Regions from separate parts of the Pseudomonas sp. LBUM1670 genome, predicted to be linked through region 1. Evidence: predicted binding sites of a transcription regulator. Region 1 holds the regulator's gene; each other region holds the start of a gene.

Region 1 (10,711 bases):
TGCGCGGAAGGCGCCGCCACGGCGTTAGCCATCAACGGCAGGGCCGCGAGTAAAACCAACAGGCCACGTCGCAAGGTAGAGATCATTCAAAAGCTCCTCATTTGGCGTCTTTGCTAACGGTATTGAGCAGGAATTTACCGATCAGGTCCTCGAGCACCAGCGACGACTGGGTGTCGTGGATGGTTCCACCATCCTTGAGCAGGCCTTCTTCGCCGCCCACGCTGAGACCGATGTATTTCTCGCCCAACAGGCCCGCCGTCAGAATAGATGCAGTGGAGTCAGTCGGCAGGTTATCTACGCGCTTTTCCAGTTGCATCGTTACCCGACCGGTGAAACTGTCGCGGTCCAGATCGATCGCCGTGACCTTGCCGATGGTCACACCGGCCATGGTCACTTTAGCTCTGACCGTCAAACCGGCGATATTGTCGAAATAGGCATAAAGTTTATAAGTATCGGTGGTTGCGCTCGGGGACAGGCCACTCACCCGCAACGCCAGCAACAGCAAAGCCAGGATGCCAGCCAGCAAGAAAAGGCCGACACCGATTTCCAGGGTGCGGTTTTGCATCAGAAATCTCCAAACATCAAGGCAGTCAGAATAAAGTCCAGGCCGAGTACAGCCAACGAGGCATACACCACGGTCTTGGTAGTGGCACGACTGATCCCCTCGGATGTGGGCTCGCAGTCATAGCCTTGGAATACGGCGATCCAGGTCACGACAAAGGCGAAGACGATGCTTTTGATGATGCCGTTGAGCACATCCTCAGTGAACGTCACGCTGTTCTGCATGTTGGACCAGTAGGAACCTTCATAGACACCCAGCCAGTCGACGGCCACCCACGAACCGCCCCAGATACCCACCACGCTGAAAATCATCGCCAGCACCGGCAGGGAAATGAAGCCGGCCCACAGGCGCGGGGCAATGATGTACTTGAGCGGGTCGACACCAATCATTTCCAGACTGGACAGCTGCTCGGTGGACTTCATATTGCCGATTTCAGCCGTCAGGGCTGAACCGGCGCGTCCGGCGAACAGCAATGCCGTGACCACGGGGCCCAGTTCGCGAAGCAAGGTCAGGGCAACCATCTGCCCGACCGCCTGCTCCGAACCGTAGCTGGAGAGGATGTTGAACCCTTGCAGCGCCAGCACCATGCCGATGAACACCCCGGAGACCACAATGATCACCAGGGACATCACGCCCACCGAATGCAGTTGCTTGATCAGCAGGCCGAAACCGCCGCCGATGCCGCCTCGACCGAGCAAGGCATGAAACAGGAATATCGTCGAACGGCCGAACACCGCCAGCACGTCGATGCCGGCATGGCCGAACCGGCGCACGCGTTCCATGAGTGAAATCTTGCGCATCAACGCTTCCCCAGAAGATCTGCGCGGTAATCCGTCGCTGGAAAGTGGTATGCGACCGGGCCGTCGGGTTCGCCGGTCATGAATTGGCGAATCCGTGGCTCTTGCGAGTTCATCAGTTCCTCGGGCGTGCCCTGCCCCAGCACCTGGCCTTCGCCGACCACATAAATGTAGTCAGCAATGCTCGCGGTCTCGGCCAGGTCGTGGGAGACCACGATGCTGGTGATACCGAGGGCATCGTTGAGCAGGCGGATCAGGCGCACCAATACGCCCATGGCGATCGGATCCTGACCGACGAAGGGTTCGTCATACATGAGGATCTGCGGATCGAGGGCAATCGCCCGGGCCAGCGCGACACGGCGCTTCATGCCGCCGGACAGCTCGTCAGGCATCAGGTCGATGGCGCCACGCAGGCCCACGGCCTGTAATTTGAGCAGCACAATGTCCCGGATCATTTCTTCCGGAAGCTCGGTATGAACGCGTAGCGGAAAGGCGACGTTCTCGAACACGTCGAGATCGGTAAACAGTGCGCCGCTCTGAAACAGCACACCCATGTGTTTACGCGCATCGAACAAATCACTGCGCGACAGTTTCGGCAGGTTCTGACCGTTGACCCAGACTTCACCCTTGGTCGGACGCAATTGGGCGCCCATCAAACGCAACAGTGTGGTCTTGCCACACCCGGAAGGCCCCATGATACCGGTGACCTTGCCGCGCGGAATACGGATATCGACGTTATTGAAAATGCTGCGCGCACCGCGCTTGAAGGTCAGTCCCTTCAGCTCGACCGCGTAGGCGTTATCGGCACTCATCTAAACTCCTTGCGATGCAGCCTCTCACTCGGACGCGTTTCTCTCTGACGAAAGCACATACCTCCCGGGCAGGCCGAACTGGCGGCGAACTATACCATTGCAAAGGCCAAGCGCCCAAGGGCCAAGCCGGGCCATGTTCAGCAACTTGAGCGGCAAAAGGCTTAATTTAGAGGGATTCGGTAACAGGGAATTTCAAAGCGCGACGAACTTGCGTGAGGGTTTTGATCATTACCGCTATAATCGCCGCCTTTTCATCAGGCTATACGATTTCTGACATGAGCCAATCCAGCGACCTGATTCAATCAGCACAACGCACCATCCGCCTCGAACTGGAAGCCGTACAAGGCTTGCTGCCCCATATCGACGCAGATTTCGTACGCGCTTGCGAGATGATTCTGGCCAGCAAAGGCCGCGTGGTCGTGGTCGGCATGGGCAAATCGGGGCATATCGGCAACAAGATTGCCGCCACCCTGGCCAGCACCGGCACCACGGCTTTCTTCGTGCACCCGGCCGAAGCCAGCCACGGCGACATGGGCATGATTACCCGCGACGACATCATCCTGGCCTTGTCGAACTCCGGTTCCACCAATGAAATCGTCACCCTGCTGCCGTTGATCAAACGTCTGGGCATCAAATTGATCAGCGTGACCGGCAACCCCGACTCACCGCTGGCCAAGGCTGCCGAGGTCAATCTCAACGTGCATGTCGAACACGAAGCCTGCCCGCTGAACCTGGCACCGACATCGTCGACCACCGCCGCCCTGGTCATGGGCGATGCCTTGGCCGTTGCGTTGCTCGAAGCCCGCGGCTTTACCGCTGAAGACTTCGCTTTTTCCCACCCCGGTGGCGCGCTGGGCCGACGCCTGCTGTTGAAAGTGGAAAACGTCATGCACGCCGGGCAGGAGCTGCCGCAAGTCCAGCGCGGGACACTGCTCAAGGACGCGCTGATGGAGATGACCCGCAAGGGCCTGGGCATGACCGTTATTCTGGAAGCCGATGGCAAACTCGCCGGGATCTTCACCGACGGCGATTTGCGCCGCACCCTGGATCGCAGCATCGATATTCACAGCGCCACGATCGACCAGGTCATGACCGCCCACGGCAAGACCGCTCGCGCCGAAATGCTCGCCGCCGAGGCCCTTAAAATCATGGAAGACCATAAAATCAACGCGCTGGTCGTGGTCGACAGCGAAGACCGTCCGGTCGGCGCCTTGAACATGCACGATTTGCTGCGCGCAGGAGTAATGTAATGAGCACGGACCTGCTGCAACGCGGCAAACAGATCAAACTGGCGGTATTCGACGTCGACGGCGTCCTGACCGACGGGCGCCTGTACTTCCTTGAAGACGGCAGCGAATTCAAGACCTTCAGCACGCTCGACGGCCAAGGCATCAAGATGTTGATGGCGGCCGGCGTACAGACCGCTATCATCAGCGGCCGCAAGACCCCGGTGGTCGAACGACGGGCGAAGAACCTCGGCATTCCCCACCTGTATCAGGGTCGCGAAGATAAACTGGTGGTGCTGGACGAACTGCTCGCCCAACTCAACCTAAGCTACGAACAAGTCGCCTACCTCGGTGACGACCTGCCAGACCTGCCGGTGATCCGCCGCGTCGGCCTGGGCATGGCAGTGGCCAATGCCGCCAGCTTCGTGCGTGAACACGCCCATGGCATCACCCAGGCCCGTGGTGGCGAGGGTGCCGCCCGCGAATTCTGCGAATTGATCCTGCGCGCCCAGGGCCGCCTCGATGCGGCCAACGCTGCGTACCTGTGAGCCAACTATGCTGAGCAAGAAATTTCGCAACATCCTGATGTTCGGCTGCATTACAGCGATTTTTGCTGCGGTCGGCTACTGGAACATCAGCCCGGAACGCTTCCTCGACCAGCCGGTGGCAAAGGTCGATGAAAACGCGATCGACTATTACGCACTCAACGCCCACAGCGTTCAGTACCTGCCGGACGGCAAGCTGCAGTACGAAATGACGTCCGACAAGGTCGAACACCTGAAAGCGACCGAAGTGACGCTGCTGACCAATCCGGACCTGAATCTGTTCCGCGGCACCGAGTTTCCCTGGCACGTTCAGAGCGAACACGGCGAAGTCAACCCGGACGGCACCCAGGTCGAACTGATCGACTCGGTGCGCATCACCCGTTTCGACGAGAAAAACCGCAAGACCCTGATTACCACCACCCGCATGACCGTGTTCCCGCAACAGCAATATGCGCAGACCGAGCAACCCGTTAGAATCGACGGCGCTGGCGGTGTATCGACTGGCAAGGGAATGAAAGCGTATTTGAAAGAAAGCAGGATACACCTGCTATCGAACGTAAGAGGACAGTATGAGGCTCGTTAAAACTCTCCCTATTTTGCTCGGTCTGGGCGCAGCACTGGGAAGCGTGAGCGCCTGGGCTCTGCCGGACGATCAACAGCAGCCTATCCGCATCCAGGCCGACGACGCCCAACTGGACGACAAGAATGGCATTGCCACTTATAAAGGTGACGTGATCATCACCCAGGGTTCGATGAAGGTCACCGGCAATACTGTGACCATGACCCGCACTCAAACCGGCGATATCGACGTGGTGACTTCGGTGGGCAATCTCGCCTATTTCGAACAACTGCAAACGGCGGGCGACACCAAGCCGGTTCAGGGCTGGGGCGTCACCATCCAGTACCACGCGTCGCAAGACCGCGTCGTGCTGATCGATCGCGCCAAAGTTGTCGATAAGGACGGTAACGTCACCCAAGGCGAGAAGATCGTCTACGACACCAACAAAAAGCTCGCCAGCGCCGGTCGCGCAACGGGCTCCAAGGTTACCGAGTCGCGTCCGCGCATCGACATGGTGATCCAGCCGAAAAAGAAAACCGACGAGCAAAAGGCCCAGTAATGGCAACTCTGAAAGCTCAGCATCTGGCCAAGAGCTACAAGAGCCGTCAGGTCGTGCGCGACGTCAGCTTGTCCATCGACAGCGGTCAGATCGTCGGCCTGCTTGGTCCTAACGGCGCCGGCAAGACCACCTGCTTCTACATGATCGTCGGCCTGGTCCAGGCCGATCAGGGCCGCGTCCTGATCGATGATCTGGACGTCAGCCACCAGCCGATGCACGGTCGTGCGAAGGCCGGTATCGGCTATCTTCCGCAAGAAGCGTCGATCTTTCGCAAACTCTCGGTCGCCGACAACATCATGGCGATCCTCGAGACCCGCAAGGAACTCGACAAGGCCGATCGTCGCAAAGAGCTGGAAAGCCTGCTGCAGGAATTCCACATCAGCCACATCCGCGACAACCTCGGCATGAGCCTGTCCGGCGGTGAACGCCGCCGCGTGGAAATCGCCCGGGCACTGGCGACCAACCCGAAATTTATCCTCCTCGACGAACCTTTCGCCGGCGTGGACCCGATTTCGGTGGGCGACATCAAGCAGATCATCTACCACCTCAAAGCCAAGGGCATTGGCGTGCTGATCACTGACCACAACGTCCGTGAAACCCTGGATATCTGCGAAACCGCCTACATCGTCAACGATGGTCAACTGATCGCCGAAGGTGACTCGGCCACCATCCTGGCCAACGACCTCGTGAAAGAAGTCTATCTGGGCCATGAGTTCCGCCTGTAAGCGCTGAGGTGTCTGGCAAGTCGCCCGAGTGCTAGTCTCGATAAAAAATCAACAGTTTTTTATTGTTACGGCGCTCTAGGCAAACGTTGTGGTTTCAGGCATATAATTTGCTTATGTTTGGCGCTCCGGCGCCCTGTAGTGGATGGCGCACGTGCGCCGGCGAATAAGGTGTTAAGCCCCTGCCATGAAACCATCGCTAGTCTTGAGAATGGGCCAGCAGCTGACGATGACACCGCAGCTGCAACAGGCCATCCGCCTGCTCCAATTGTCGACCCTGGACCTGCAACAGGAAATCCAGGAAGCCCTGGAGTCCAATCCGATGCTCGAACGCCAGGAAGAAGGCGACGACTTCGATAACGCCGACCCCTTGGCCGACAAAGCCGAACAGCAACCCAATGCCGATGTGTCTGAACCCTCCTACCAGGAAACCGCCCCGACGGTGGACAACCTCGATGAGGGCGACTGGAACGAGCGCATTCCCAACGAACTGCCCGTCGACACCGCATGGGAAGACGTCTACCAGACCAGCGCCAGCAGCTTGCCGAGCAACGATGACGACGAGTGGGATTTCACCACCCGCACATCGGCCGGCGAAAGCCTGCAAAGCCATCTGTTGTGGCAACTGAACCTGGCGCCGATGTCCGACACCGATCGCCTGATCGCCGTGACCCTGATCGACTGCATCAACAATCAGGGCTACCTGGACGAAACCCTTGAGGAAATCCTCGAAGCCTTCGATCCGGAACTCGACATCGAACTGGACGAGATCGAAGCCGTCCTCCATCGCATCCAGCAATTCGAACCGGCCGGCATCGGCGCCCGCAACCTGGGTGAATGCCTGCTGCTGCAATTGCGTCAGCTCCCTGCCAAGACACCTTGGCTGGCCGAGGCCAAACGCCTGGTCACCGATTACATCGACTTGCTCGGCAGCCGCGACTACAGCCAGCTGATGCGCCGGATGAAGCTCAAGGAAGATGAACTGCGCCAGGTCATTGAACTGGTACAAACCCTCAACCCACGTCCGGGCTCGCAGATCGAGTCCAGTGAAGCCGAATACGTCGTTCCCGACGTGATCGTGCGCAAGGATAACGAGCGCTGGCTGGTAGAGCTGAATCAGGAATCGGTACCGCGGCTGCGGGTCAACGCCCAATATGCCGGTTTCGTGCGCCGCGCCGACACCAGCGCCGACAACACCTTCATGCGCAATCAGTTGCAAGAAGCCCGCTGGTTCATCAAGAGCCTGCAAAGCCGTAACGAAACCCTGATGAAAGTTGCCACCCAGATCGTCGAGCATCAGCGCGGTTTTCTGGAGTACGGCGACGAAGCCATGAAACCCCTGGTCCTGCATGACATCGCCGAAGCGGTGGGCATGCACGAATCAACGATTTCCCGGGTAACCACGCAAAAATTCATGCATACCCCTCGCGGCATATATGAGTTGAAATACTTTTTCTCCAGCCACGTCAGCACCTCCGAAGGCGGCGAATGCTCGTCTACGGCGATCCGCGCGATCATCAAAAAACTGGTTGCCGCGGAAAATCAGAAAAAGCCGTTGAGTGACAGCAAGATCGCTGGTTTACTGGAGGCACAAGGCATTCAGGTGGCTCGCCGCACCGTCGCCAAGTACCGCGAATCCCTCGGGATCGCGCCTTCGAGCGAACGCAAACGGTTGATGTAGAGCCACGCCACAGCGTTCCAGTGGTAGATCATCTGATCTACCGCTTTATGCACTGGCAACGAAGGAGAAGCTGTATGCAAGTCAACATCAGTGGACACCAACTGGAAGTGACCGAACCTCTTCGCACCTACATCGGCGAAAAACTCGAACGATTGGAGAGGCATTTCGACAAGATCACCAACGTGCAGGTCACGATGACGGTCGAAAAGCTGAAGCAGAAAATCGAAGCCACGCTGCATATTCCCGGCAATGAAGTGGTCGCAAACGCGGAACATACCGATATGTACGCGGCGATCGACGCGCTGACCGACAAGCTGGATAAACAACTCAAAAAGCATAAGGAAAAGACCCAAAGCCTCCTCCAGGGCGCGACCGGTCGTTAACACTCCCAACCCATGATCCGACTTGAAAGCATCCTGACCCCCGGCCGTTCCCTCGTGAACGTGCCGGGCGGCAGCAAAAAGAAAGCCCTCGAGCAAATTGCCAATCTGATCGCCCGCGAAGTGCCGGCTCTGGAGATGCAAGATGTCTTCGAGGCTTTGATTGCCCGTGAAAAACTCGGCTCGACCGGTTTTGGTAACGGCATCGCTATCCCCCACTGCCGGCTGAAAGGTTGCACCTCGCCCATCAGTGCCTTGATGCACCTGGATGCCCCCATCGATTTTGACGCCATCGACGGTGCCCCGGTTGACCTGCTCTTCGTTCTGCTGGTCCCGGAAGCCGCTACCGATGCGCACCTTGAATTACTCCGCCAGATCGCCAGCATGCTTGATCGCAAGGAAGTCCGTGATCGCCTGCGTAGCGCCCCGAGCAATGAAGCCTTGTATCAGGTTGTCCTGGACGAGCAAAACGGGCATTAATCATGCGCTTGATCATCGTCAGTGGCCGTTCCGGCTCAGGTAAAAGTACCGCGCTCGATGTTCTCGAGGACAACGGCTATTACTGCATCGACAACCTGCCCGCCGGGTTGCTGCCGGAACTGGCCGAACGTGCGTTGATTCACACTGAGCTGGCGCAGCCGCTGGTTGCCGTCTCCATCGACGCGCGCAACTTGCCGAGTCACCTGACCCGTTTTCCGGAACTGCTTGCAGAAGTGCGCAGCCGGCATATCCAGTGCGATGTCCTGTACCTGGATGCCGATGAAGAAACCTTGCTCAAGCGTTTTTCGGAAACCCGCCGTCGTCATCCGCTGAGCAGCGCCAATCGCTCGCTGGCCGAGGCGATCAACGACGAAACCAACCTGCTCGGGCCGATTGCCGACCTCGCCGATCTCAAGGTCAACACCACCAATCTGAACCTGTATCAGTTGCGCGATACCATCAAGCTGCGTCTGCTGAACCAGCCGGAACCGGGCACCGCGTTTCTGGTGGAGTCTTTCGGATTCAAGCGGGGCATGCCGGTGGACGCCGATCTGGTGTTCGACGTGCGTTGCCTGCCGAACCCCTATTGGAAGCCGGAGCTACGCGATCAGTCCGGGCTTGATCAACCGGTTGCCGAGTACCTGGCGGCCCAGCCGGACGTCGAAGAGATGTTCCAGGACATTTCCACGTACCTGCTCAAATGGCTGCCCCGCTTTGCCGCCAGCAACCGTGCTTATGTCACCATTGCCATTGGCTGCACCGGCGGGCATCACCGCTCCGTCTACCTGACCGAACGTCTGGGCCAGATCCTGCAAAAATCACTGAAGAACGTCCAGGTCCGCCACCGCGACCTCAGCTAAAGGATTCACATCGCGATGCCTGCTCTGGAAATCGAAATCATCAACAAGCTGGGCCTGCATGCCCGCGCTTCCGCAAAATTCGTCGGTGTGGCCGGTCAGTTCCCCTGCCAGATCAGAGCCGGGCGCACGCCTCAGTCCATGGTCGACGGTAAAAGCATCATGGCCATGATGATGCTCGCGGCCGGCAAGGGCACCAAGATCCATCTGAGTACGGAAGGCGAGCAGGAACAGGAAGCGATGGACGCGCTGGTGGCGTTGATCAACAACTTCTTCGACGAAGGCGAATAAAGGCTGCGATCTTTTTTCAGGCCAACGCCGTATCCATCACCATCATCAAACAAAACCCGATCATGGTAATGAGTACCAACCCCCCCCATAAAGTGCACACCCACCTCCTGTGGGAGCGGACTTGCTCGCGAAGAGGCCATCACATTCAACATCTCCGTTGACTGACACGCCGCCTTCGCGAGCAAGCCCGCTCCCACATTGGCTCTGTGCAACGCGCATAAAAAAAGGCGCGCCACCCAATGGGTGGCGCGCCTTTTTGTGTAACGGCCGGGGTTTAGCTACCCGCCACCGTCATCCGCTCGATCAACACCGAGCCGGTGCGAATGTTGCTGCGCAATTCCAGGTCATTACCCACCGCAACGATCTGCTTGAACATGTCGCGCATGTTGCCGGCGATGGTGACTTCCTGGACCGCGAACTGAATCTCGCCGTTCTCGACCCAATAACCCGCCGCACCGCGAGAGTAATCGCCGGTGACCATGTTCAGGCCCTGGCCCATCAGCTCGGTGACCAGCAAGCCCCGGCCCATGCGGCGCAGCAAAGCGGCTTGATCTTCCTCGCCATGGGTAACGAACAAGTTGTGCACGCCGCCGGCATTGGCGGTGCTCGGCATGCCGAGTTTACGGCCGGAGTACGTGCCAAGAATGTACGAGACCAATTCGCCTTTTTCGACGAACGGTTTGGCGTAGGTCGCGAGGCCATCACCATCGAACGCCGAACTGCCCATGGCACGCATCAAGTGCGGACGCTCATCGATGGTCAACCATTCCGGGAACAACTTCTGCCCAAGGGTGCCTTCCAGGAACGACGATTTGCGATACAGACTGCCGCCGGAAATCGCCGAAAGGAAACTGCCGAACAAGCCACCGGCCAGTTCAGCGGAAAACAATACCGGCACTTCACAGGTCGGCACCGGACGTGCGCCCAGACGGCTCGCTGCACGCTGCGCGGCACGCTGGCCAATGGTCACCGGATCAGTCAGCAAATTGCCCTGCCGGTTCACGTCGTACCAGTAATCGCGCTGCATCTGGCCGTCGGCCTCGGCGATCATCACGCAGCTCAAGCTGTGACGAGTCGAGGAGTAACCGCCAATAAAACCGTGGCTGTTGCCGTAAACGCGGCAGCCCTGGTGGGTGCTGAGTGTTGTGCCATCGGCGTTCTTGATCCGGCTGTCGGTGGCAAACGCGGCCGCCTCACAGCTCAAGGCCATCTCGATAGCTTGCTCCGGCGTGATGTCCCA
Region 2 (10,711 bases), 1.1 Mb from region 1:
GAGCGCGGCGTGTTGGAAAACACCCTGCAGCGCCTGGCCGAACAAGACCCGCTGACCGGCATCGCCAACCGCCAGGGTTTCCAGACCTTGCTGGCCGCACGACTGGCGGAAAACGAGGGCCGTGGCCTGGCCCTCGGTCACCTGGACCTCGACAACTTCCGCCATGCCAACGACGCCCTCGGCCACCAGGCCGGCGACCGGTTGATTCTGCAAGTGGTCGCACGGCTGAAAAGCCAGCTCGAGGCGGGCGATCAATTGGCGCGGCTGGGCAGCGATGAGTTCGCCCTGTTGATCGACACCCGCCGCGCGCCGCAACGCGCCGAATGGATGGCGGAACGCATCACCGAAGCGCTGGCCGAGCCTTATTGGGTCGACGGTGAAAGCCTGTTGATCGGTTCCAGCCTGGGCATCGCCCATGCCCGCGCCCAGGCGGGCGCCGACCCGTTGATGTGGCACGCGCACATCGCCATGCAGCAAGCCAAGAGCACTCAAGGCTGCACTTTTCACATCTTCAACGAACGCATCAACCGCAATGCCCGCAGCATCGCCGACCTCGAAAGCGAGCTGCGCCGGGCGTTGCGCCGCGATGAGCTGGAACTGCATTACCAGCCACGCCTGAACCTCGAAGACGGCCAGATCGTCGGCCTCGAAGCCCTGGTGCGCTGGCGTCATGCCGAACGTGGCTTGCTGCCGCCGAGCGAGTTCGTGCCACTGGCCGAGCAAAGCGGTTTGATCGTGCCGCTCGGCTACTGGGTCATTTCCCGCGCGTTGCGCGACATGCAGGCGCTGCGCGAACTGGGTTTGCCGGCATTGCACATGGCAATCAACCTGTCGTTCCGGCAGTTTCAGGACAGCCAGTTGTTGTCGACCCTGAGCCGGCTGATTGCCGAGCGCGGCGTCGAGGCGCAATGGCTGGAATTCGAACTGACCGAAACGGCGGTCATGCGTCGCAGCGATCTGGTGAAGCAGACCATGGATGCCCTCGGGCGCTTGGGCGTGCGCTTCTCCCTCGATGACTTCGGCACCGGCTTCTCCTCCTTCGTGCACCTCAACAGCCTGCCGATTGCCTTGTTGAAGGTCGACAAGAGTTTCGTCGGCGGGATGGAGGGGCGCGAAGAGAATCGCAAACTGGTCCACGCGATGATCAATCTGGCGCACAACCTCAATCTCGAGGTAGTCGCCGAAGGTGTCGAAACGATTGAGCAGATGGACCTGTTGCGCGGCTTTGGCTGCGATCAGGTGCAAGGGTATCTGATCAGCAAGCCGTTACCGTTGACGGAGCTGGTTGAATATTTGAGGTTCGACAGTAGTCAGCAGCCTGCACTGGAAGTCGTGGTTTAAACACGGACAAAATGTGGGAGCAAGCCCGCTCCCACAGGGATCTCAATCCGGCTGGGCGACTTCGAAACGCGGCGATGACGGCTCCCGCCGAATCATCCGCTTCATCTTCCACTCAAACGCCAGCGTCAGGCTCACCGCCGCGCACGCCAATCCCAGTGCCAACCCCCACCAGACGCCCGTCGGTCCCCAGTTCAAATGGAAGGCCATCCACCATGCGGCAGGCACGCCAATCAGCCAATAGCAACCCAGTCCGACCAGGAACGTGGTCTTGGCGTCCTTGAGCCCGCGAATGCAACCCATGGCGATGGTTTGCGTACCGTCGAACAGCTCGAACCACGCCGCTACCGCCAGCAGGCTTACAGCCAGTTCGATGACGGGGCGGAAGGCCGGGTCGTTGTGGTCCAGGAACAGGCCGATCAACTGATTCGGTAGCAGCCAGAAGACCATCGCGAAGCCGAGCATTGCCGCCGCGCCAAACGCGATCCCGACCCGTCCGGCCAGTCGCGCGTCCAGCAGCTGCCCGGCGCCGTAATGCTGGCCGATGCGCATGGTGATCGCATAGGAAAGCCCCGCCGGAATCATGAATGCCACCGAAACAATCTGCAGCGCGATCTGGTGCGCGCCCAGTTGCGTACTGCCCATGGTGCCCATGCACAGCGCGGCGAAGGCAAACAGCCCGACTTCCACTGCGTAGGTGCCGCCAATCGGCAGGCCCAGGCGCCACAGCTCTCTCAGATACTGCCGGTCAGACCGCGACAAACCCTGGCGCAACGGATACGCGTCGTACGCCGGATGCCGCCGAATGTGCAGCGCCAACGCCAGCGCCATAAGGTTGGCGACAATCGCCGTGACCAGACCGATGCCCACCAGACCCATTTTCGGCAGGCCGAACATCCCGGTGATCAACGCATAGTTGAGGACGAAGTTGGCCACCGCGCCGCCAAGGCTGATAACCATCACCGGCGTCGCCCGGCCAATGGCGCTGGTGAAACCGCGCAGGGCCATGAAGCTCAGGAAACCGGGCAGTGCGAACGGCAGGATCAGCAGGAACTGTCCGGCCGACTGGACGTTGGTTTCGGTCTGGCCGAACAGCAGCAAAACCGGTTTGAGATTCCATAGCAGCAACCCGGCCACCAGGGCCATCAACCACGCCAGCCACAATCCGGCCTGGGTCAGCCGCGCCGCGCCGACGATATCACCCGCACCCTGACGGATCGCCACCAGGGTGCCAACCGCCGCGATGACGCCGATGCAAAAGATCGACACAAACGAATACGTTGCCGCGCCGAGCCCGCCGCCGGCCAGTGCCTCCGGACTCAGGCGCGCCATCATCAAGGTGTCGGTGAGGACCATCAGCATGTGCGCCAACTGCGAGGCAATCAACGGCCCCGCCAGCCGCAGGATGGCCCAGAGTTCAATATGCGCTGGATGCTGCATGGTCATCACGCTCGATGGTCCAAGAGAACAGGAAAGCGTCGATTCTCGGCGCTCTGCGGGGTTTGCACAAAGGGATAAAAAGGATGGGTGGCATGAATAAAACTCATCCTGGAGAATTTCTGATAAGTTGACTCGATTGCGCTATAGGAGCTTTCCGAATGTCCCGTCGTCTTCCTCCCCTTTATGCCCTTCGCGCATTCGAAGCGGCGGCGCGGCATAGCTCGTTTACCCGCGCCGCTGAAGAATTGTCGATTACGCAGAGTGCCGTCAGTCGACACATTCGTACGCTCGAAGAGCACTTTGCCTGTCGGCTGTTTCACCGCAGCGGGCGCAATCTGCAACTGACTGAGTCGGCGCGGCTGATCCTGCCGGGCATTCGCGAAGGCTTCACGGCACTCGAACGCGCCTGCAATACCTTGCGCGCCGAGGATGACATTCTGCGCATGAAAGCCCCGTCCACCCTGACCATGCGTTGGTTGCTGGCGCGGCTCAGCCGGTTTCGCCATCTGCAACCGGGCAACGAGGTGCAACTGACCAGCGCCTGGATGGACGTCGACTCGGTGGACTTCAACCATGAGCCGTTCGATTGCGCCGTGATCCTCAGCAACGGGCATTTTCCGCCGGACTGGGAAGCCAGTTTCCTGTTCCCCGAGGAGCTGATTCCAGTGGGCGCGCCGAATCTTCTGAAGGATCAACCGTGGGACGTTGCGCGCCTGGCCAATGCCGAACTGCTGCACCCTACGCCGGACCGGCGAGACTGGCGCAACTGGTTGGAACGCATGGGGCTGACCGATCAGGTGTCGCTGAAGGGCGGGCAGGTGTTCGACACGCTTGAACTGGGGATGATTGCTGCCGCCCGGGGTTATGGCGTGTCGATGGGCGATCTGCTGATGGTGGCCGAGGATGTGGCTCAGGGACGTCTGAGTTTGCCGTGGCCGACCGCCGTCGCCAGTGGTGAGAATTATTACCTCGTCTGGCCGAAAACACGCCCCGGAGGTGAACGTTTGCGCCGTCTCAGCGATTTCCTGCAAGGGGAAGCCCTGGCGATGAAGTTGCCGGATGTCGAGCACTTGCGCTGAATCGATAGAGCCCCCGCAAAAGAGGCGTTGTGCCATATCCGGGCAGGCTACTCAAGTATTCAGGTTTGCCGCCGAAAATCTGCAGATGGAACCTTCGTGGGGGTTCGACGCAATTCCCATTGTTAGAAATTTTGCCGAACAGCCGATCAAGAAAGATCCGGTCACTCGGCCAGGAGCTGTCATGTCTCAACCTCGTGCACGGATCGCCTCACAGCTTGGACTTGCGCTCGCCGTTATTCTGGCGATTGTCATCAGTGGCAGCACCCTGTTCGCCTTGCGCTCGCTGGACACGGCCAACCTCGCGACCCGCGAAGAGCACCTGGCCAGTGAAGCCCGATTGCTGGCCGACCAGTTGAGTACGTTTCACGGCACGTTGCGTGAAAGCACCCAGCGCCTGGCCGGCCTTTTCGAGAAGCGCTTCAGCGCAGGTCTGAGCGTGCACCCGGACGAACCGGTGGCCGTGGCGGGTGCGCAGACTCCGGGCCTGCACCTGGGCAGTGAAGTGCTGAACAACAACTTCAAGGAAGTGGACGAGTTCAAGCAAATGACGGCAGGCGTTGCGACGGTGTTCGTGCGCAACGGCGAGGACTTCATTCGGGTCAGCACGTCCCTGAGTAAACAGGACGGCAGCCGCGCCATCGGCACGTTGCTGGATCATGCCCATCCGGCCTATGCGCGCCTGATGGCGGGGCAGAGCTACGTCGGTCGCGCCTTGCTGTTCGAACGTTCCTACATGACGCAGTACACCCCGGTACGCGACAGCAGCGGTAAGGTGATTGCCGTGCTGTTCGTAGGATTCGATTACACCGATGCGCAGAACGCGCAGTTTGCCAACCTCAAACGCTTCCGCATCGGCCAGACCGGTTCTTTGGCGCTGCTGGACGAGCAAAGCAAATGGTTGGTGCCCATTGCCGGCGTGCAAGCGCTGGACAAAGCTGTACCGGCCATCGCCGCGCTGGCGAAAACGCCGGGCAAGGGCGATTTCTGGAGCGACACATCCGAAGATTTTTATAGCGTCGCCGTGCCTTTCGACGGCGGCCCATGGTCGGTCGTGGCGAGCATGCCGCAAGACGAAATCAGCGCGGTGACCTGGAGCGTCGGCATTCAATTGGCGATTGGCAGTCTGCTGGCGATGTTGATCGCTGTGGGCTCGGCTGTCTGGTTGCTGCGCAGCAAACTCGCGCCGCTGGGTGATCTGGTGCGTCAGGCCGAAGCCTTGGGCGCCGGTGATCTGAGCGTGCGCCTGAACGTGTCGAGCAATGACGAAATCGGTCAGTTGGCCCGCGCCTTCAACCAGATGAGCCAGGCGCTGTCGACGATGGTCGAACACATCCGCAAGGCTTCGCAAGAGGTCAACAGCCGTGCCCAGGCGTTGTCTGGTTTATCGGGTGGCGCGTATGAAGGCATGGAGCAGCAGTCGGGGGAAATCACCAGCATGGCCGGCGCCGTGGAACAATTCAGCGCCACCTCGCTGAACATTGCCGACAACATGGGCAGCACTCAACGTCTGGCTCAGGAAAACGCACAGCAAACCCGGATCGGTCGTACATCGATGGACGAAGCGTCCTCGTCCCTGGAGCAAATTGCTGGTGCGCTGAACAGCACTGCCACGGTGATCAACACCCTCGGACAACGCTCCCAGGAAATCGGCGGCATTGTCGGGGTGATTACTTCGATTGCCGAGCAGACCAATCTGCTGGCGCTCAACGCCGCCATTGAAGCGGCGCGTGCCGGTGAGCAGGGGCGTGGTTTTGCGGTGGTGGCTGATGAGGTGCGTAATTTGGCTTCGCGTACGCGTCAGGCTACCGACGAGATTTCCGGGATGATTCAAAGCATCCAGCAGGAAACCGGCAACGCCATCAGCACCATGGAGCAGGGCAATGTGCTGATGCAGGAAGGCTTATCGCGTAACGCCAACGTCGCATTGGCACTGGCGCGGATTGACGAGCGAAGCCGTTCTGCCGGTGAGCAATTCGCGGCGATCACCACGGCGACTCAGGAGCAGAGCAGCACCGCGACATTGCTCAGCAGCAATCTTCAAAGTATTGCGTTGGCCAACAGCGAGCAGCGGGAAGTGGTGTCGAACCTTGCGGTGACCGCTAAAGAGCTGGAGAGTCTGGCGGCGGAATTGCGCCAAGAGGTTGACCGGTTTCGTTGAGGCGTCTTTGAAATAGCTTTCGCGAGCAAGCCCGCTCCCACAGGGTTAGCGTCGATCCGCAATCGTGTGAACGACGCCGAACCTGTGGGAGCGGGCTTGCTCGCGAAGGGACCCACTCATTCCTGAGTTGGTACCGAGCTGTAGCGTCACCTTTCCAGGTATTTTGCTTTTTTAACGCTTGATGAATCGTTTCAGCAAGCCTATAAAAACGGCACAACTCCAAGAAAGGCTCCAGCCATGACTCCGCTCAAACTCTTCGTTGCCCTCGGTGCACTCTCCGCTGCTTCCCACGCCGTGGCCTGGGATTACGTCCTGCTCGACACAGACAAAGCCGCTCAAAACTGGCAGATCACCAGCCAGCAACTCGGCGTAAAAACCGACAAACCCTTCTCTGTGACCCTGCGAACACTGCACGGTGGTCGGCAGGAGGGCGTCAGCATCGTCGACATCGATAACGGCACAATGAAACTCTCGGTGGTGCCGACTCGCGGGATGAACGTCCTACAGGCGTCTGTAGGAGATGTCCGCATGGGTTGGGATTCCCCGGTCAAGGAGGTGGTCAATCCTTCCTTCATCGAACTCAACGGTCGCGGCGGATTGGGTTGGCTGGAGGGTTTCAACGAGCTGGTCACCCGCTGCGGCTACGAGTGGGTCGGCCATCCCGGCATGGACAACGGCGAACTGCTGACGCTGCACGGTCGCGCCGCGAATATCCCGGCAAGCAAAGTCACTTTGCACATCGACGAAAAGCCGCCTTACGCCATCAGTTTGCGCGGAGAGTTGAAAGAGCAGGCGTTCAAGAAGGTCGACTTCTCTGTGGCGACCGAACTGGTCACCGAGCCTGGCAGTGTCAGCTTTAGTCTTAACGACACCCTGACCAACAACGGCGATTATCCGAAGGAGTACCAGGCGCTGTATCACAGTAACTTCAGCACGCCGTTCCTGGAGCAGGGCGCCCGTTTTGCTGCGCCGGTGAAACAGGTTTCACCGTTCAACGACAAGGCCAAAGCAGATTTGCCGGACTGGCAGACTTACCGAGGGCCGACCAAGGATTACGACGAGACGGTATACAACGTCGTGCCCTATGCCGACGCCAAAGGCGACACGCTGACCGTGCTGCACAACAAGGCGGGTAGCCTGGGCGTTTCGGTGGGCTTCAACACTCAATCGCTGCCCGTCTTTTCCCTGTGGAAAAACACGGATATAGGACCGTACTGAGATGAAAGAAGGACGTCAGAAGCACAGCGGGTGGAATTGGGTTTGGTTATGGAAAAGGACTACGTCTGTCGCTCGGCAAACGTAGTCAATAGGCGGTGAAAATGAGTGTTAAAACGATTGCAGCATCCGCGAAGCTCGTTTCCACCAAGGCGTATTGGCCGCACGTTTTGATTCATTCTGATCAGGTAGAACGTGTGGTACATCCTCCAGCCGAATCCACGGCTGGTTGTTCCAGTGCAGCAAACTCAACGACATTTCCGGCCAGTTCAGCAGGCTCAGAATCGGGCGTTCGGCTGAGATCGGTTGCTGGGCGTCTCTGAGAGCCGGCACGACTTCGTGAGTCAGCCACTCACGCAGGCCTCGGTATTCGGGGCAGTAGTGGTAGACCAGTAATGCGTAGACGCCGGATTCGCTAATCAGCAGTGTGTTTTCGATGCTGCCGTGGATAAGCATTCGTGCGGATTGGCGTTGGTCGGGGTCGAGTTTTCGGACGGCGCGTTCGTCGAGGTAGAGGCGTAGGAGTCGGCCTAGGTCGCGGGCGCTGAACCAGGGTTGGTTTTGGAGGAGGAGGGCGTGGAGGTGGAGTTTGTGGCGGGTGAAGACGTGTGGGATCAGATAGTTGTCGTCCATGGTGCAGTTCTCGAGGTGCGATGAAGAAAACTGCCTCTGATCGTCGCCAAACGAAAAGGGTGGCAGCCATGCGCGGGTTGGCGAACCGGTAACGCACCCAACCGGCAGACCCGAAGGCCTCCCACGCATAGCCGCCATAATTCGAGATGGGAGCAATTCCCTGGTTCGAACGTGGTCGCGATGTGTCTGGATGCTATCCGGGTCGCCAAACCCAGAGCTGGACATTCAGCTAGGGATGAGCTTAGAGATCGGATACTCGACGACGCAATCGGACGGCGGTGTGATTTTTGTAGGACGTTGCCGGGATATTTGCAGGCTATGAGATCAAAAGATCGCAGCCTGCGGCAGCTCCTACAGGTGAATCTGAAGGTCGTGCCGACCTTCAATCGCGAGCAGGCTCGCTCCCACAGTGGATTGGGTTACTACAGTGAGTTTTGCGTGTTACTCGGTTGGTGGGCTGAGCTTTGCTTCCATCTCGGCGACTTTCGCTTCGAGACTCTCCAACCGCGCACGAGTGCGGGCGAGCACAACCATCTGACTATCAAATTCTTCCCGGCTCACCAGATCCAGTTTGCTGAACCCGCTTTGCAACAACGCCTTGAACTGGCTTTCGATTTCGCTTTTCGGCAATGGCGTGTCGCCGCTGAAGAGGCGGGAGGCGGTGCCGGTCAGGGCGTCGAGGAAGTCTTTGGGTGCGAGCATGGGAAATGTCCTGAAAACAATTGCGGGCAGTGTATCACGCAGTGTCTATAGTCAATCCCGACCGCAGGGATGCACGTTTTTCGCGCATGCGGACGGACGGCGTCGCACTGTTGTTGTGCGTAATGGATCAGGCAATTGCGAGCTGTAGCCTGTAGTAACCGGCAAGGGCTTGATATCAGAGGTTTTTGGTGAGATGGCAAGCTTTCTGCTTAGACGTTAATGACCCATGCACTGATGCAGTCGCTGTGACGAATGCAGTGCGCCAAGCGAGACGGGGGAGTGTTTCGTGCGGAGCGGTTAGCCGGCGTCGGACGGGCAGGTAAGGCCGACGATGCGTTACAAAGCCAGGCACTGCGCTTAGACTTGAGCCGGGTTTGTTTTCCTGGGGCAAGTCCACCAATTCGGGAGAGAGTTTTCATGAAGCTAGTCACTGCCATCATCAAGCCGTTCAAGTTGGACGACGTGCGCGAATCGCTGTCCGAGATCGGCGTGCAGGGCATTACCGTTACTGAAGTCAAAGGCTTCGGTCGGCAGAAGGGTCACACCGAGCTGTATCGCGGCGCGGAATACGTGGTCGATTTCCTGCCTAAGGTGAAGATCGATGTCGCCATTGACGACAAGGATCTGGACCGGGTTATCGAGGCGATAACCAAGGCTGCCAACACCGGCAAGATCGGTGACGGCAAAATCTTCGTGGTCAATCTGGAACAGGCGATTCGCATCCGTACCGGCGAAACCGATACCGACGCAATCTAAGCCGCCACAAACCCAACGCCCCAGGAGAAAACAATATGACTCTGCGTAAAATCGCAGGGCTAGGAGCCCTGTTGTCCCTCGTAATGCCCAGCCTGGCTATGGCGGCAGACGAGGTGGCGGCCCCAGTCCTCAATTCCGGCGATACCGCCTGGATGCTGACCTCGACAGTCCTCGTGCTGTTCATGACCATTCCCGGCCTCGCGCTGTTCTACGGCGGCATGGTTCGGTCGAAAAACATTCTTTCCGTGATGATGCAGTGCTTCGCCATTACCGGTCTGATCAGCATTCTGTGGGTCATTTATGGCTACAGCATCGCGTTCGACACCACCGGCATGGAACAGGGCGTCGTCAACTTCAACTCGTTCTTTGGCGGCTTGGGCAAGGCGTTCCTCGCCGGCATCACGCCAGCCAGCCTGACCGGGCCTGCGGCATTGTTCCCTGAGTCGGTGTTCGTCACCTTCCAGATGACCTTCGCCATCATCACTCCTGCGCTGATCGTCGGTGCCTTCGCCGAGCGGATGAAGTTCTCCGCCATGCTGATCTTCATGGGCATCTGGTTCACTCTGGTTTATGCGCCGATCGCGCACATGGTCTGGTCCGGTAACGGCGGCCTGCTGTGGGACTGGGGCGTGCTGGACTTCGCCGGCGGCACCGTGGTGCACATCAACGCCGGTGTGGCCGGTCTGATTGCCTGCCTGGTACTGGGCAAGCGCAAAGGTTTCCCGACCACCCCGATGGCACCGCACAACCTCGGTTACACCCTGATGGGCGCTGCGATGCTGTGGGTCGGCTGGTTCGGTTTCAACGCCGGTTCTGCCGTAGCGGCCAACGGCACTGCCGGTATGGCGATGCTCGTGACTCAGATCGCAACCGCTGCTGCCGCACTTGGCTGGATGTTTGCCGAGTGGATCACCCACGGCAAACCAAGTGCACTGGGTATCGCTTCGGGTGTGGTCGCCGGTCTGGTTGCCATCACCCCAGCCGCTGGCACCGTGGGCCCGATGGGCGCTCTGGCTATCGGTCTGGCAGCGGGCGTGGTGTGCTTCTTCTGCGCAACTACCCTGAAACGCAAACTCGGCTATGACGACTCCCTGGACGCCTTCGGTGTGCACGGTATCGGCGGTATCCTCGGCGCGATCCTGACCGGTGTGTTCGCTGCACCGGCGCTGGGTGGCTTCGGCACCGTCACTGACATCGGCGCACAAGTCTGGATTCAGTGCAAAGGCGTGGGCTTCACGGTGATCTACACCGCGATCGTCACCTTCATCATTCTCAAGGTCCTGGACGTCGTCATGGGCCTGCGTATCACCGAAGAAGAAGAGGCTGTCGGCATCGATCTGGCACTTCACAACGAACGCGGCTACAACTTGTAAACACACGCATAAAAATG
Region 3 (10,711 bases), 910 kb from region 1:
GTGGCGGTCATTTCGTTGATCGCCGTGGCGGCCTGGTCGGTTTCGCTTTGCTGGCCAAGCATGCCGTGACGCACCTCGTTCATGCTCGATGCCAGGCGCGCCGCGCCGACATCCAGTTGCCGGGCGGTGCTGGCGACGGTGTTGACTACCCGCTGATAACCGGCCTGCATGGCGTTGAATGCGCTGGCCATCTGCCCGACTTCGTCAGTGCAGGCCAGCGGCACACGGGCCGCCAGGTCGCCCGTTTTTTCGACATGAAGCATCACATCTTTCAAGGTGTTGAGCTGACTCAGCAGAAAGCGGATCAACAATTGCGATGCCCCGAGCATCGCCAGCATCAGGATGAACACCGCCACCGCGTAGTTGGCGAAACGCTCGCCGAACACCTGGCTCAGGCTCGGGCCATAAGCGACCACCGCAACCTGGTGGCCATCGGTGCGCGTGAACACTTGAGCGCCCATCAACGGATTGTCGCCGAACAGCGGCATCGGATTGATTTCGACCCAGCCGTTGGCATCCGCCAATTCCAGGATGGGTTGCTGGTTCAGTAACGGCGCTTGCCCGCGACTGAACGTCAGCAGGTTATCGGCCTTGGGCAGCGCTTGCCCGGCAGGCCAGGCGTTGAGCAATCGCGCCTGCGCCTGAGCAGACGCTTGAGACGCATGACTGCGGGCCTGTTGTTCGAGCTGTACGGCGTACAGCACCAGCAACAGGGTGGTGACGAAGGCGACGGCGTTGACCGCCCAGAATTTATATTTCAGCGAGATGTTGCTAAGCCAGGCACCCATGGAGGTCTTCTCTGATAGCGGAAACAGTATTGGCAAGGTGCCAGCATTGTGCCGCTGCCCGAGGCGCCGGATCTTGATATGCGTCAACATTCTTGGCTTTGTGCCCGCGCAGGAATTGCGGGGCGTAATGCGCTATCCTTCGCGCCTTCAAAATTCCCTCGCTACAGGATTCCGCCTCCATGAAAGCCGCACTCGTCGAACTCATCAGCAAAATCAGCTCCGGGTGCATGAGCGAAGACGAAATCCTCAAAGTCGCTGAAGAAGCGGCCCAGGCCTACGCCGATCCAGAAGCTTTTCTGACGGCCAATCCGGACATCAACTACGACGACACCTTCCCGATTCCGTTGGGTGAGTGGGTCGTCGTCGGCAGCTTGCCGGAAACCGTGCTGTTCCAGGCTGACACCTATGTGGACCTGTTCGCGCAGATCGTCGCGTCGTTCGGCCCGGGCGTGGACTTCAACATCAAACCCAAGCAACTGGCCAAGACCGAAGCGCTGACCGCGCTCAATCGCATTCAGGTGCAGATGGGCAGCATGAACAAGGAAAACGGCGGTTACACGCTGATGAATTTCAGCCAGTTGCTCGACGACGAACTGCAAGTGGTGCTGGTCTACGGCAACGACGTGCCGCGTGTGCTCGAGTTGTGCGCCGAGGTCGGTATCGCGGCCGCGCCTTCTCTGGAAGCCTTGAAAGTGGCCCTCCACGTTTGACGCAATAAATCGGAACCCTCGCCGGAGCCGGCTATCCTAAGAATGCACATCACTCTTAGGGAGCGACACCATGGGTTCCACGTTCAACGGCCTGGTCGGCCTGATCATTCTTGCCCTGGACATCTGGGCAATCATCAACGTGCTGAAAAGTGGCGCCACCACCGGGATGAAAATCGTCTGGGTCCTGCTGATCCTGTTGCTGCCGGTTCTGGGCCTGATCATCTGGGCCATCGCCGGGCCACGGGGCGATGTGCGAGTCTGAGGACGTCCTGAAGGATGGCATCTTTCGTGTGGGAGCGGGCTTGCTCGCGAAAGCGGTGTATCAGTCGTCATGTTTATTGACTGATACACCGCTTTCGCGAGCAAGCCCGCTCCCACAAGGGGTTTGTGTCAATTTTCGAGTGACGTTCGACCTGTCATCTTCCGCGACGTAGAATGCGCGCCTTTCCCGGGCAATCGAGCAGATCGATGGCCCATCATGGGCGGGTAACCGTCCGTTGCCACCCGCATTCATCGGAGCACTTCCCATGAGCAACACCCCAACCAGCGATTACCTGGAAACCCTCTACGAAGGCTACGGCCAGCGTTTTCGCATGGAAAAACTGCTGCACGAAGTGCGCACCGAACACCAGCACCTGGTGATTTTCGAAAACCCGCGCATGGGCCGTGTCATGGCGCTGGATGGCGTGATCCAGACCACCGAAGCCGACGAATTCATCTACCACGAAATGCTCACCCACGTGCCGATCCTGGCGCACGGCAGCGCTAAACGTGTGTTGATCATCGGTGGCGGCGACGGCGGCATGCTGCGTGAAGTGGCCAAGCACCGCAGCATCGAGCACATCACCATGGTCGAAATCGACGGCACCGTGGTCGACATGTGCAAGGAATTCCTGCCGAACCACTCCAAGGGCGCGTTCGATGATCCACGCCTGAACCTGGTGATCGACGACGGCATGCGCTTCGTCGCTACCACCACCGAAAAGTTCGATGTGATCATCTCCGACTCCACCGACCCGATCGGCCCGGGCGAAGTGCTGTTCTCGGAAAACTTCTACCAGGCCTGCCGTCGCTGCCTGAACGAAGGCGGCATCCTGGTGACCCAGAACGGCACGCCGTTCATGCAGATCGAAGAAGTCAAAACCACCGCCGGGCGCCTGCGCAGCCTGTTCCCGGACTGGCACTTCTATCAGGCGGCCGTGCCGACCTACATCGGCGGCTCCATGACATTTGCCTGGGGCGCGACCAATACCGCCTATCGCAAACTGTCCCGCGAGACCCTGCAGCAGCGCTTCGCCGGCAGCGGCATCATCACCCGCTACTATAATCCTGAGATACACATTGGCGCGTTTGCCTTGCCGCAATACGTCCTGCAGGCGATCAACAAGCCAAGCAACGATTAAGGTTGTGCAAAGTCTCCTGTGGGAGCGGGCTTGCTCGCGAACGCGGTGAATCAGTCGACACGTGCATTGACTGATTCATCGCGTTCGCGAGCAAGCCCGCTCCCACAAGGTCCTGTGTTTTTCATGCTTGTGTGCGGTAATCCGTTTGAACGATCAGTCCGGGCAAAAGTCCAGATAGTTGTAAGCCCATTTGCGGGTTTGTTCGAGGAGGCACTGATGCAAAAGTGGAAGATCACTTTCGTGGATGATCATGGCGAAACAGTCGACGAAGTCTTTGAGTGCGACGAATGCCCGGACAACGAGTACGCCGCGAAACTGCTCAAAGAGAGGCTTTTCCCCGTTGCCGCCGAACTGGATCTGAACGATCTGGAAGGGCGAACTGCTGACGCTACCGTCAAAAACCTCAAGACCCAGAACAGCATACAAATCCTCGGCATTACTCCCGTCTGATACACCTCTGGCACACTCGTGAAACACCAGGCCTTGGCAGCGGCGCTTACTTGAGGCTACTCTGCAAGCGAGATCAGCGATTGGATCGCTAAGGTCTGGTCTTGTCAGCTACATGCTTGTTTCCCATCGGCAACCTGGTTGCCGCATCGCTCGCACCATTCGGTTGCGGGAGGCGGGAGTACGGAAAGTCTATCCATCGGTTTGAGGAGGACGTTTCATGAGCACAGCCTATCAAGAAGACATCAGCAGCTCGGTGCTGCGCCGCATGAAAGAAGGCGGTTTTGACTTTTCACGATTCCATCCCATCGAGTTCTACGCCATTTTCCCGGACGAGGAGCGGGCACGCAGGGCGGCAGGTCATTACTGTGGTGAATCCCTGAATGCACAAATCAGCGTGCGCGATGACGGCGCGTGGGCCCTGGAACTGAGCAAAGTGATGTACGCCACCTATGACGGCATCGGCGACTTTGAGCAGGACTTCGAGGCGGTGGTCGAGCCTTTGGGCGGCATTATCGAAGGATGGGGCGTCAAGCAGGAGGTACGAGGGCTACTCGCATAACACTATGAACAGCGACAATATCCACTAACGGCTGACCTTCGGGTTGGCCGTTTTCGTTTGCGCCGATTGAAACCGAAAAGAACCGTGTTGCTCAAATCAGGCGTGTACGCATCCGCCTGTAGGAGCGAGCTCGCTCGCGATGGTCGTTAACGATAACGCGGGCTGTCCGGATGAACCCGTTATCCAGACGTTTTTCGCGAGCAAGCTCGCTCCTACAGAGGGGGCAGGCCACGGACCACAAATTCGAAAACATAAAAAAGCCGCCTGGTGAGGCGGCTAAATGGGAAGTTCGGTGAGCTTTTTCAGCGAAAGCGCCGATTTTCCGCATCGTCCGCCGGGCAGTGAAATCAACTCTGGCTATGCTGGTGATAAGCGAAAGCATTGCTTCGCAATGAAGCGGGGGCAATCAGGTTGGGGTATTTGCCGCACAGGAATGGTGCGGTGCTCGCGCGACGAATATCTAACCGATTGATTTAAAAGCGTTTATGCCGATGGCACGGGCCTTGCGAAGGCCTGTAAGTCCGGGTGACAAGGAGTACGGCATGATCCGCAATTATTTTGATGAGATGTACGATGCCGGCGGCCAGGTCCGCCCGCATTACCGGGAGTTTGCCCGTTGGCTGGCCGAGACGCCTGAAGAGCTTCTGGCACAACGGCGACGCGAGGCCGATCTGTTGTTTCATCGGGCCGGGATTACGTTCACGCTCTACGGGGACGAGCAGGGGACAGAACGCCTGATTCCCTTCGACACCATTCCGCGCAGCATCCCCGCCAGCGAATGGCGGATCGTCGAACGCGGCTGCATCCAGCGGGTCAAGGCGTTGAACATGTTCCTCGCCGACCTCTATCACGAGCAGCGCATTATCAAGGCCGGCATCATTCCGGCCGAACAAGTGCTGGCCAACGAGCAGTACCAGTTGGCGATGCAAGGGCTGAATCTGCACCGGGATATCTATTCCCACATCTCCGGTGTCGATCTGGTGCGTGATGGTGACGGCACGTATTACGTGCTCGAAGACAACTTGCGTACACCGAGCGGCGTGAGCTACATGCTCGAAGACCGCAAGATGATGATGCGCCTGTTCCCCGAGTTGTTCTCGGCCCAGCGCATCGCGCCGATCGATCACTATCCGAACCTGCTGCTCGACACACTGAAAAGCTCCAGCCCGATCGATAACCCGAGCGTGGTGGTGCTGACGCCGGGTCGCTTCAACAGCGCATTTTTCGAGCATGCGTTCCTGGCGCGGGAAATGGGCGTCGAATTAGTGGAAGGCGCGGACCTGTTCGTGCGTGACGACAAGGTGTTCATGCGCACCACAGACGGGCCGAAAGCCGTCGACGTGATCTACCGCCGTCTCGACGATGCGTTCCTCGATCCGCTGGCGTTCAATCCGGACTCGATGCTCGGTGTTCCGGGGCTGCTGTCGTCCTATCGCTCGGGCAACGTGGTGCTGGCGAATGCCATCGGCACCGGGGTCGCGGACGACAAGTCGGTGTATCCGTTTGTCACGGACATGATCCGTTTCTACCTCGATGAAGAACCGATCCTGAAGAACGTGCCGACGTTCCAGTGTCGCAATCCTTCTGAACTGTCCCACGTGCTGGCCAATCTTCCAGACCTGGTGGTCAAGGAAACCCAAGGCTCCGGCGGTTACGGAATGCTGGTGGGGCCGGCGGCGACAGCGGCGGAAATCGAGTCGTTCCGCGCCCGCATCAAAGCCAAGCCCCACGCGTATATCGCGCAACCGACGTTGTCCCTGTCGACCTGTCCGACTTTTGTCGAAAACGGCATCGCTCCACGCCACATCGACCTGCGTCCGTTTGTATTGTCTGGCCGCGAGACCCGGGTCGTGCCCGGCGGTTTGACCCGTGTCGCCCTGCGTGAAGGCTCCCTGGTGGTGAATTCCTCCCAGGGCGGCGGAACCAAGGACACCTGGGTGGTTGAGGATTAAGGAAGCCTGCCATGTTAAGTAGAACTGCCTCGGATTTGTATTGGATGTCGCGTTACCTGGAGCGGGCGGAAAACCTCGCACGGATGCTCGACATCAGTTATTCACTGTCGCTGATGCCACAGGATGGACGCGGTGACGGTCTGCATGAACTCGCCATGCCGCTGCTGATTACCGGCACCCTGGACGATTATCTGGAGCGCCACGGCGAGCTGCATGCCGAACGGTTGCTGCATTTTTTCGCCCTCGACGCGGCCAACCCGGCGAGCATCTACAGCTGCCTCGGCGCCGCACGGGCCAGCGCCCATGCGGTGCGTGGGCGAATCACCGCCGACATGTGGGAAAACATCAACGCCACCTGGCTGGAAATTCGCGGGATCGCCGAGCAGGGCTTGAGTCGCTACGGCATGAGCCGTTTCTGCGAGTGGATCAAGGAACGTTCGCACCTGTTTCGCGGCGCGTCCTACGGCACCATCATGCGCAACGATGCGTTCCGTTTCATTCGGCTGGGCACGTTTATCGAAAGGGCCGACAACACCTTGCGCCTGCTCGACGCCCGCTACGAAATGGCCGGCGATCAGGCCGAAGCGGTCAGCGACGGCACAGCCCACGCCTATTACCAGTGGAGCGCTTTGTTAAGGGCGTTGTCGTCGTTCGAGGCCTACACCGAAATCTACCGCGACGCTCCCGGTGCCCGGCATGTGGCAGAACTGCTGCTGTTGCGTGCCGATGTGCCACGTTCGCTACGGGCCTGCACCGAAGAAATCGACCAGATCCTCGCCCAACTGCCCGGCGCCAACGGCCGCCCCGCGCAACGCCTTGCCGCCGAGATGGACGCGCGCCTGCGCTACACCGGCATCACCGAAATTCTCGACGAAGGCCTGCACGCCTGGCTGACCGAGTTCATTCCGCTGGTGCGCCAGTTGGGTAACGCCATACACAGTTCCTATCTGGAGGCTGCATGAGACTTTCCATTAGCCACGAGACCACCTATCACTACGAAGATCAGGTGCGGGCGAGCATCCAGTACTTGCGACTGACCCCTCACGACAGCGAGCGCCAGCACGTACTCAGCTGGCAACTCGACCTGCCGCGCCCGGTGCGTGCGCAACTCGATCCGTTCGGCAACATCTTGCACGTGCTGACCATGGACGAGCCGCATGAAGCGATCATCATCGGCGCCCGTGGCCAGGTCGACATCGACGAACTTCGCGAAGCCGAGCACGAGAGCCAGTCAGCGTTGCCCTTCCTGCGTTTCACCCGCCTGACCGAGGCCGACGAAGCCCTGCGCACGTTCGCCGAGAAGGCGTGCAAAAAGCGTCGGGATCGCACGGCGTTGATTGACTTGATGCACGGCCTGAACCAGCACATAACCTACACGCCGGGTTCCACTGAAGTGGACACCAGTGCGGCGCAGGCTTTCGCCGGGCGCTCGGGCGTGTGCCAGGACCACACTCACGCGTTCCTCGCCTGCGCCCGCAGCCTGGGCATTCCGTCGCGTTATGTGTCGGGGTATTTGTACAGCGAGAATTGCGAGCATCTGGCCAGTCACGCGTGGGCGGAAGCCTGGCTGGATGACGCGTGGTACAGCTTTGACGTGACCAATGAACTGGCGAGGCCGGAACGCCATTTGAAACTGGCGGTGGGCCTGGATTACCTGGATGCCTGTCCGGTGCGCGGGATGCGTCGCGGCGGCGGGTGTGAGCAGATGCATGCGAAGGTGTTGGTGTCGCCGACGCCGATACCTGTGATCTCAGTCCAGCAGCAGTAATCGCAGGCACCGCTCAAACCTTGTGGGAGCGGGCTTGCTCGCGAAAGCGGTCTTTCGGTCTGCATATTTGTAGCTGAGACATCGCTTTCGCGAGCAAGCCCGCTCCCACATGGGATAGCTGTCACGGCTTAACTTTGCGCCCGGCCATATGCTTCAAATACCCCACCAACCTCTCCAGATCGCCGTCGGGTAACACTTGCGCAGAAAACCCCGGCATCTTCGCCTGCGGCCACTGCCGCAAACTCTGCGGATCACGGATATACCTCTTCAAAAAGTCCGCCCCAAAATACTCGGTCGGGTTAAACGGAATATTCAGATCCGGCCCGAACTGCGCATCCCCGGCGCCATTGAGTCGATGACACGCCAGGCAGTTCTTTTGAAACAGAGCAAATCCCAGATTCACCGGATCGCCCGCCTTTAACGCCGGATCAGGCAGCAGGGCAGGGAAGCGCTCGGCCACCGGCGCCATGCGTTTGATGCTTGCCACTTGATAAGGCCATTGTTCAGGGCTGATGTTGCCCGCCTGCGGTTCTGTCCAGACCAGATAAAACGGCCCGGCACCGGGCTTGCCTTCGGACAGCGCCGGCCACGGATTGGCCGGGTCTTCAACCGCCAGCCACGCCCGCGCGCCCTTGGCATTGAGCAACGGCGCAGCCGCCAGTTCAGCGGCAAAACCATCCAGCGCCACAGCTTGCAGATGATCGTCAGGCTTGATGCCGGCCAACAACGCCGCCAGTGGCACGGCGCGATAGCTCATGTCCCGCTTATAGGAAACGTCGTTGGTAATCGTGATGGTCTGTAACTGAGGATGCTTGAGCAACTCCTCTGTCTGCCAGGTGCGACTGTCCGCGCCCAGCTCCAGGTTCAGCTGCGCGGCATAAAGGGGCGAGCCGAACAGCAAGGCCCCGAACAGAATGAGCGTTTTCAAATGAGCGCCGTCCATGTCGTGGAAGTGCCGCAAAGGTTGGCACACCCACGCTCGCCCGGGTAGCGAGCCAGTCACAATTTTGATGAGGCGATAAAAAATCCTGGCGCCGTATTTTTAATAACAGACTCAGCCGATCACCTTCGTCAGGTTCGGCAAAATCAACAACAGAGTAGTGGCGAAAAGAATGAGCCCGGCTTGACGTACTTTCGAATGCTTGAACATGGCTTGACCGCCTTTTTGTTATTACCGATGCCTGCCTGCATATCTCCATGACGGCAGCGCGTTGCACTTCCTGTAGTACGAGCGCCTCGGCAAAACCCGACGACAACTTCGCATATGTTCACCTTAGGGCCCGCGTCACTCGCGGCTTAGATCCCTTTCGTATGGCGTGCGCACTTATTGCTTTAAATAAGACATGAGGCCTATTGCCAGCTTCTTTGCCGCCCTTTTGCTAGACAGCTCGGTGTCCTGAAACGGTTAATCCGGTAGCCCACTACCGTCCGTCTGAGCGTGTCCGTCAACGTCCGTGAGCATTGCGGTCATTGAATCGGCGGCGACTCGGCATAAGGTAGTGGCTCACTAAAGATCAAAAGATCGCAGCCTGCGGCAGCTCCTGCATCTTGACGGGTTCCCTCGTAGGAGCTGCCGCAGGCTGCGATCTTTTGATGCGACCCACCTTCAGGTTCGAGGACGTCATGACCCAAGCTTTGATTTTCGACGCGTTACGCACGCCCCGTGGCAAAGGCAAGGCCGATGGCGCCTTGCACAGCGTCAAACCGGTGAACCTGGTGGCCGGGTTGCTCAGGGCGCTGCAGCAGCGCACCTCGCTGGACACCAGCCAGGTGGATGACGTGGTGCTTGGCTGCGTGACGCCGGTCGGCGATCAAGGCGCCGACATCGCCAAAACCGCGACACAAGTGGCCGACTGGGACGTCAGCGTCGCGGGGGTGCAGATCAACCGTTTCTGTGCGTCGGGTCTGGAGGCGGTGAACCTCGGGGCGATGAAAGTGCGCTCCGGCTTCGAAGAGCTGGTGGTGGTCGGCGGTGTCGAGTCGATGTCCCGGGTGCCGATGGGCAGCGACGGCGGCGCGTGGGCGCTGGACCCGGAAACCAATCTGCACAGCCATTTCACACCGCAAGGCGTGGGCGCCGACCTGATCGCCACCCTTGAAGGTTTCAGCCGTCAGGACGTCGATGCCTACGCGCTGCATTCTCAGCAAAAAGCCGCACGAGCCCGTGCCGATGGTTCGTTCATAAAATCGCTGGTGCCGGTGCAGGACCAGAACGGCATCCTCCTGCTCGATCACGATGAGTTCATTCGCGCCGATTCCACCCTGGAAGGCCTGGGCAAGCTCAAACCGAGCTTCGAGATGATGGGGCAGATGGGCTTCGACGCCACGGCGTTGCGGGTCTACAGCCATGTCGAGCGAATCAACCATGTGCACACACCGGGCAACAGCTCCGGGATCGTTGATGGCGCCGCGCTGATGTTGATCGGCTCCGAGGCGAAGGGTCGTGCGCTGGGCTTGCAGCCCCGGGCGCGGATTGTCGCCTCGGCGGTCACCAGCACCGACCCGACCATCATGCTCACCGGCCCGGCGCCGGCCACGCGCAAGGCGCTGGCCAAGGCCGGGTTGCGCGTCGAAGACATCGACCTGTTCGAGGTCAACGAGGCGTTTGCCTCTGTCGTGCTGAAATTCATCAAGGACATGTCCATCGACCCGGACAAGGTCAACGTCAATGGCGGCTCCATCGCCATGGGCCACCCGCTGGGCGCCACCGGTTGCGCGATCCTCGGCACGCTGCTCGATGAGCTGGAAACCCGGCGCCTGCGCTATGGCCTGGCGACGCTGTGTGTCGGCGGCGGCATGGGCATTGCCACCATCATCGAACGCCTCTGAGCCCCGATTTCCAGGAAACTGATTCTAAGGAAAAGAGCATGACTGAAGCCATTCGTTACGAAAAAGGGCAGGACCAGATCGTCGTCCTGACCATCGACATGCCGGGCCAGAGCGCCAACACCATGAACGCGGTCTACCGTGAGGCCATGGCTGGCTGCGTTGCCCGTTTGGTTGCTGAAAAAGAAAGCATCGCCGGCGTCATCATCACCTCGGCCAAGAAAACGTTCTTCGCCGGTGGCGACCTGAATGAAC

The links. The regulator sigma-54, encoded in region 1, starts transcription at its own class of promoters, with help from an activator protein. The targets are predictions, from matches to a motif close to ANTGGCATNNANNTTGCTNT.
Region 2: glnK (P-II family nitrogen regulator) is a predicted target of sigma-54. The motif match lies at 8,758-8,777, and genes of this name have one in related genera.
Region 3: ACA073_RS08525 (circularly permuted type 2 ATP-grasp protein) is a predicted target of sigma-54. The motif match lies at 4,401-4,420, and genes of this name have one in related genera.

Annotation. Positions count from the first base shown of each region.
Region 1 covers NZ_CP166783.1:939,483-950,193, reverse strand. Annotated here, with positions in the region: gene ACA073_RS04265 (MlaC/ttg2D family ABC transporter substrate-binding protein) at 1-86, opposite strand, end outside; gene mlaD (outer membrane lipid asymmetry maintenance protein MlaD) at 98-565, opposite strand; gene mlaE (lipid asymmetry maintenance ABC transporter permease subunit MlaE) at 565-1,362, opposite strand; gene ACA073_RS04250 (ATP-binding cassette domain-containing protein) at 1,362-2,171, opposite strand; gene ACA073_RS04245 (KpsF/GutQ family sugar-phosphate isomerase) at 2,447-3,421, shown strand; gene ACA073_RS04240 (KdsC family phosphatase) at 3,421-3,945, shown strand; gene lptC (LPS export ABC transporter periplasmic protein LptC) at 3,953-4,525, shown strand; gene lptA (lipopolysaccharide transport periplasmic protein LptA) at 4,512-5,060, shown strand; gene lptB (LPS export ABC transporter ATP-binding protein) at 5,060-5,785, shown strand; gene ACA073_RS04220 (RNA polymerase factor sigma-54) at 5,970-7,463, shown strand; gene hpf (ribosome hibernation-promoting factor, HPF/YfiA family) at 7,538-7,846, shown strand; gene ptsN (PTS IIA-like nitrogen regulatory protein PtsN) at 7,859-8,323, shown strand; gene rapZ (RNase adapter RapZ) at 8,326-9,183, shown strand; gene ACA073_RS04200 (HPr family phosphocarrier protein) at 9,199-9,471, shown strand; gene pmbA (metalloprotease PmbA) at 9,746-10,711, opposite strand, start outside.
Region 2 covers NZ_CP166783.1:5,591,598-5,602,308, reverse strand. Annotated here, with positions in the region: gene ACA073_RS25685 (putative bifunctional diguanylate cyclase/phosphodiesterase) at 1-1,341, shown strand, start outside; gene ACA073_RS25680 (NorM family multidrug efflux MATE transporter) at 1,384-2,778, opposite strand; gene ACA073_RS25675 (LysR substrate-binding domain-containing protein) at 2,937-3,857, shown strand; gene ACA073_RS25670 (methyl-accepting chemotaxis protein) at 4,039-6,015, shown strand; partial or broken gene ACA073_RS25665 (aldose 1-epimerase family protein) at 6,253-7,218, shown strand; gene ACA073_RS25660 (BRO-N domain-containing protein) at 7,342-7,863, opposite strand; gene ACA073_RS25655 (accessory factor UbiK family protein) at 8,305-8,565, opposite strand; gene glnK (P-II family nitrogen regulator) at 8,983-9,321, shown strand; gene ACA073_RS25645 (ammonium transporter) at 9,357-10,694, shown strand.
Region 3 covers NZ_CP166783.1:1,846,239-1,856,949, forward strand. Annotated here, with positions in the region: gene ACA073_RS08495 (methyl-accepting chemotaxis protein) at 1-788, opposite strand, end outside; gene ACA073_RS08500 (hypothetical protein) at 968-1,498, shown strand; gene ACA073_RS08505 (PLDc N-terminal domain-containing protein) at 1,569-1,760, shown strand; gene speE (polyamine aminopropyltransferase) at 2,026-2,901, shown strand; gene ACA073_RS08515 (hypothetical protein) at 3,118-3,351, shown strand; gene ACA073_RS08520 (ribonuclease E inhibitor RraB) at 3,569-3,910, shown strand; gene ACA073_RS08525 (circularly permuted type 2 ATP-grasp protein) at 4,453-5,862, shown strand; gene ACA073_RS08530 (alpha-E domain-containing protein) at 5,874-6,824, shown strand; gene ACA073_RS08535 (transglutaminase family protein) at 6,821-7,630, shown strand; gene ACA073_RS08540 (c-type cytochrome) at 7,752-8,573, opposite strand; gene ACA073_RS08545 (acetyl-CoA C-acetyltransferase) at 9,254-10,459, shown strand; gene ACA073_RS08550 (3-hydroxyacyl-CoA dehydrogenase NAD-binding domain-containing protein) at 10,498-10,711, shown strand, end outside.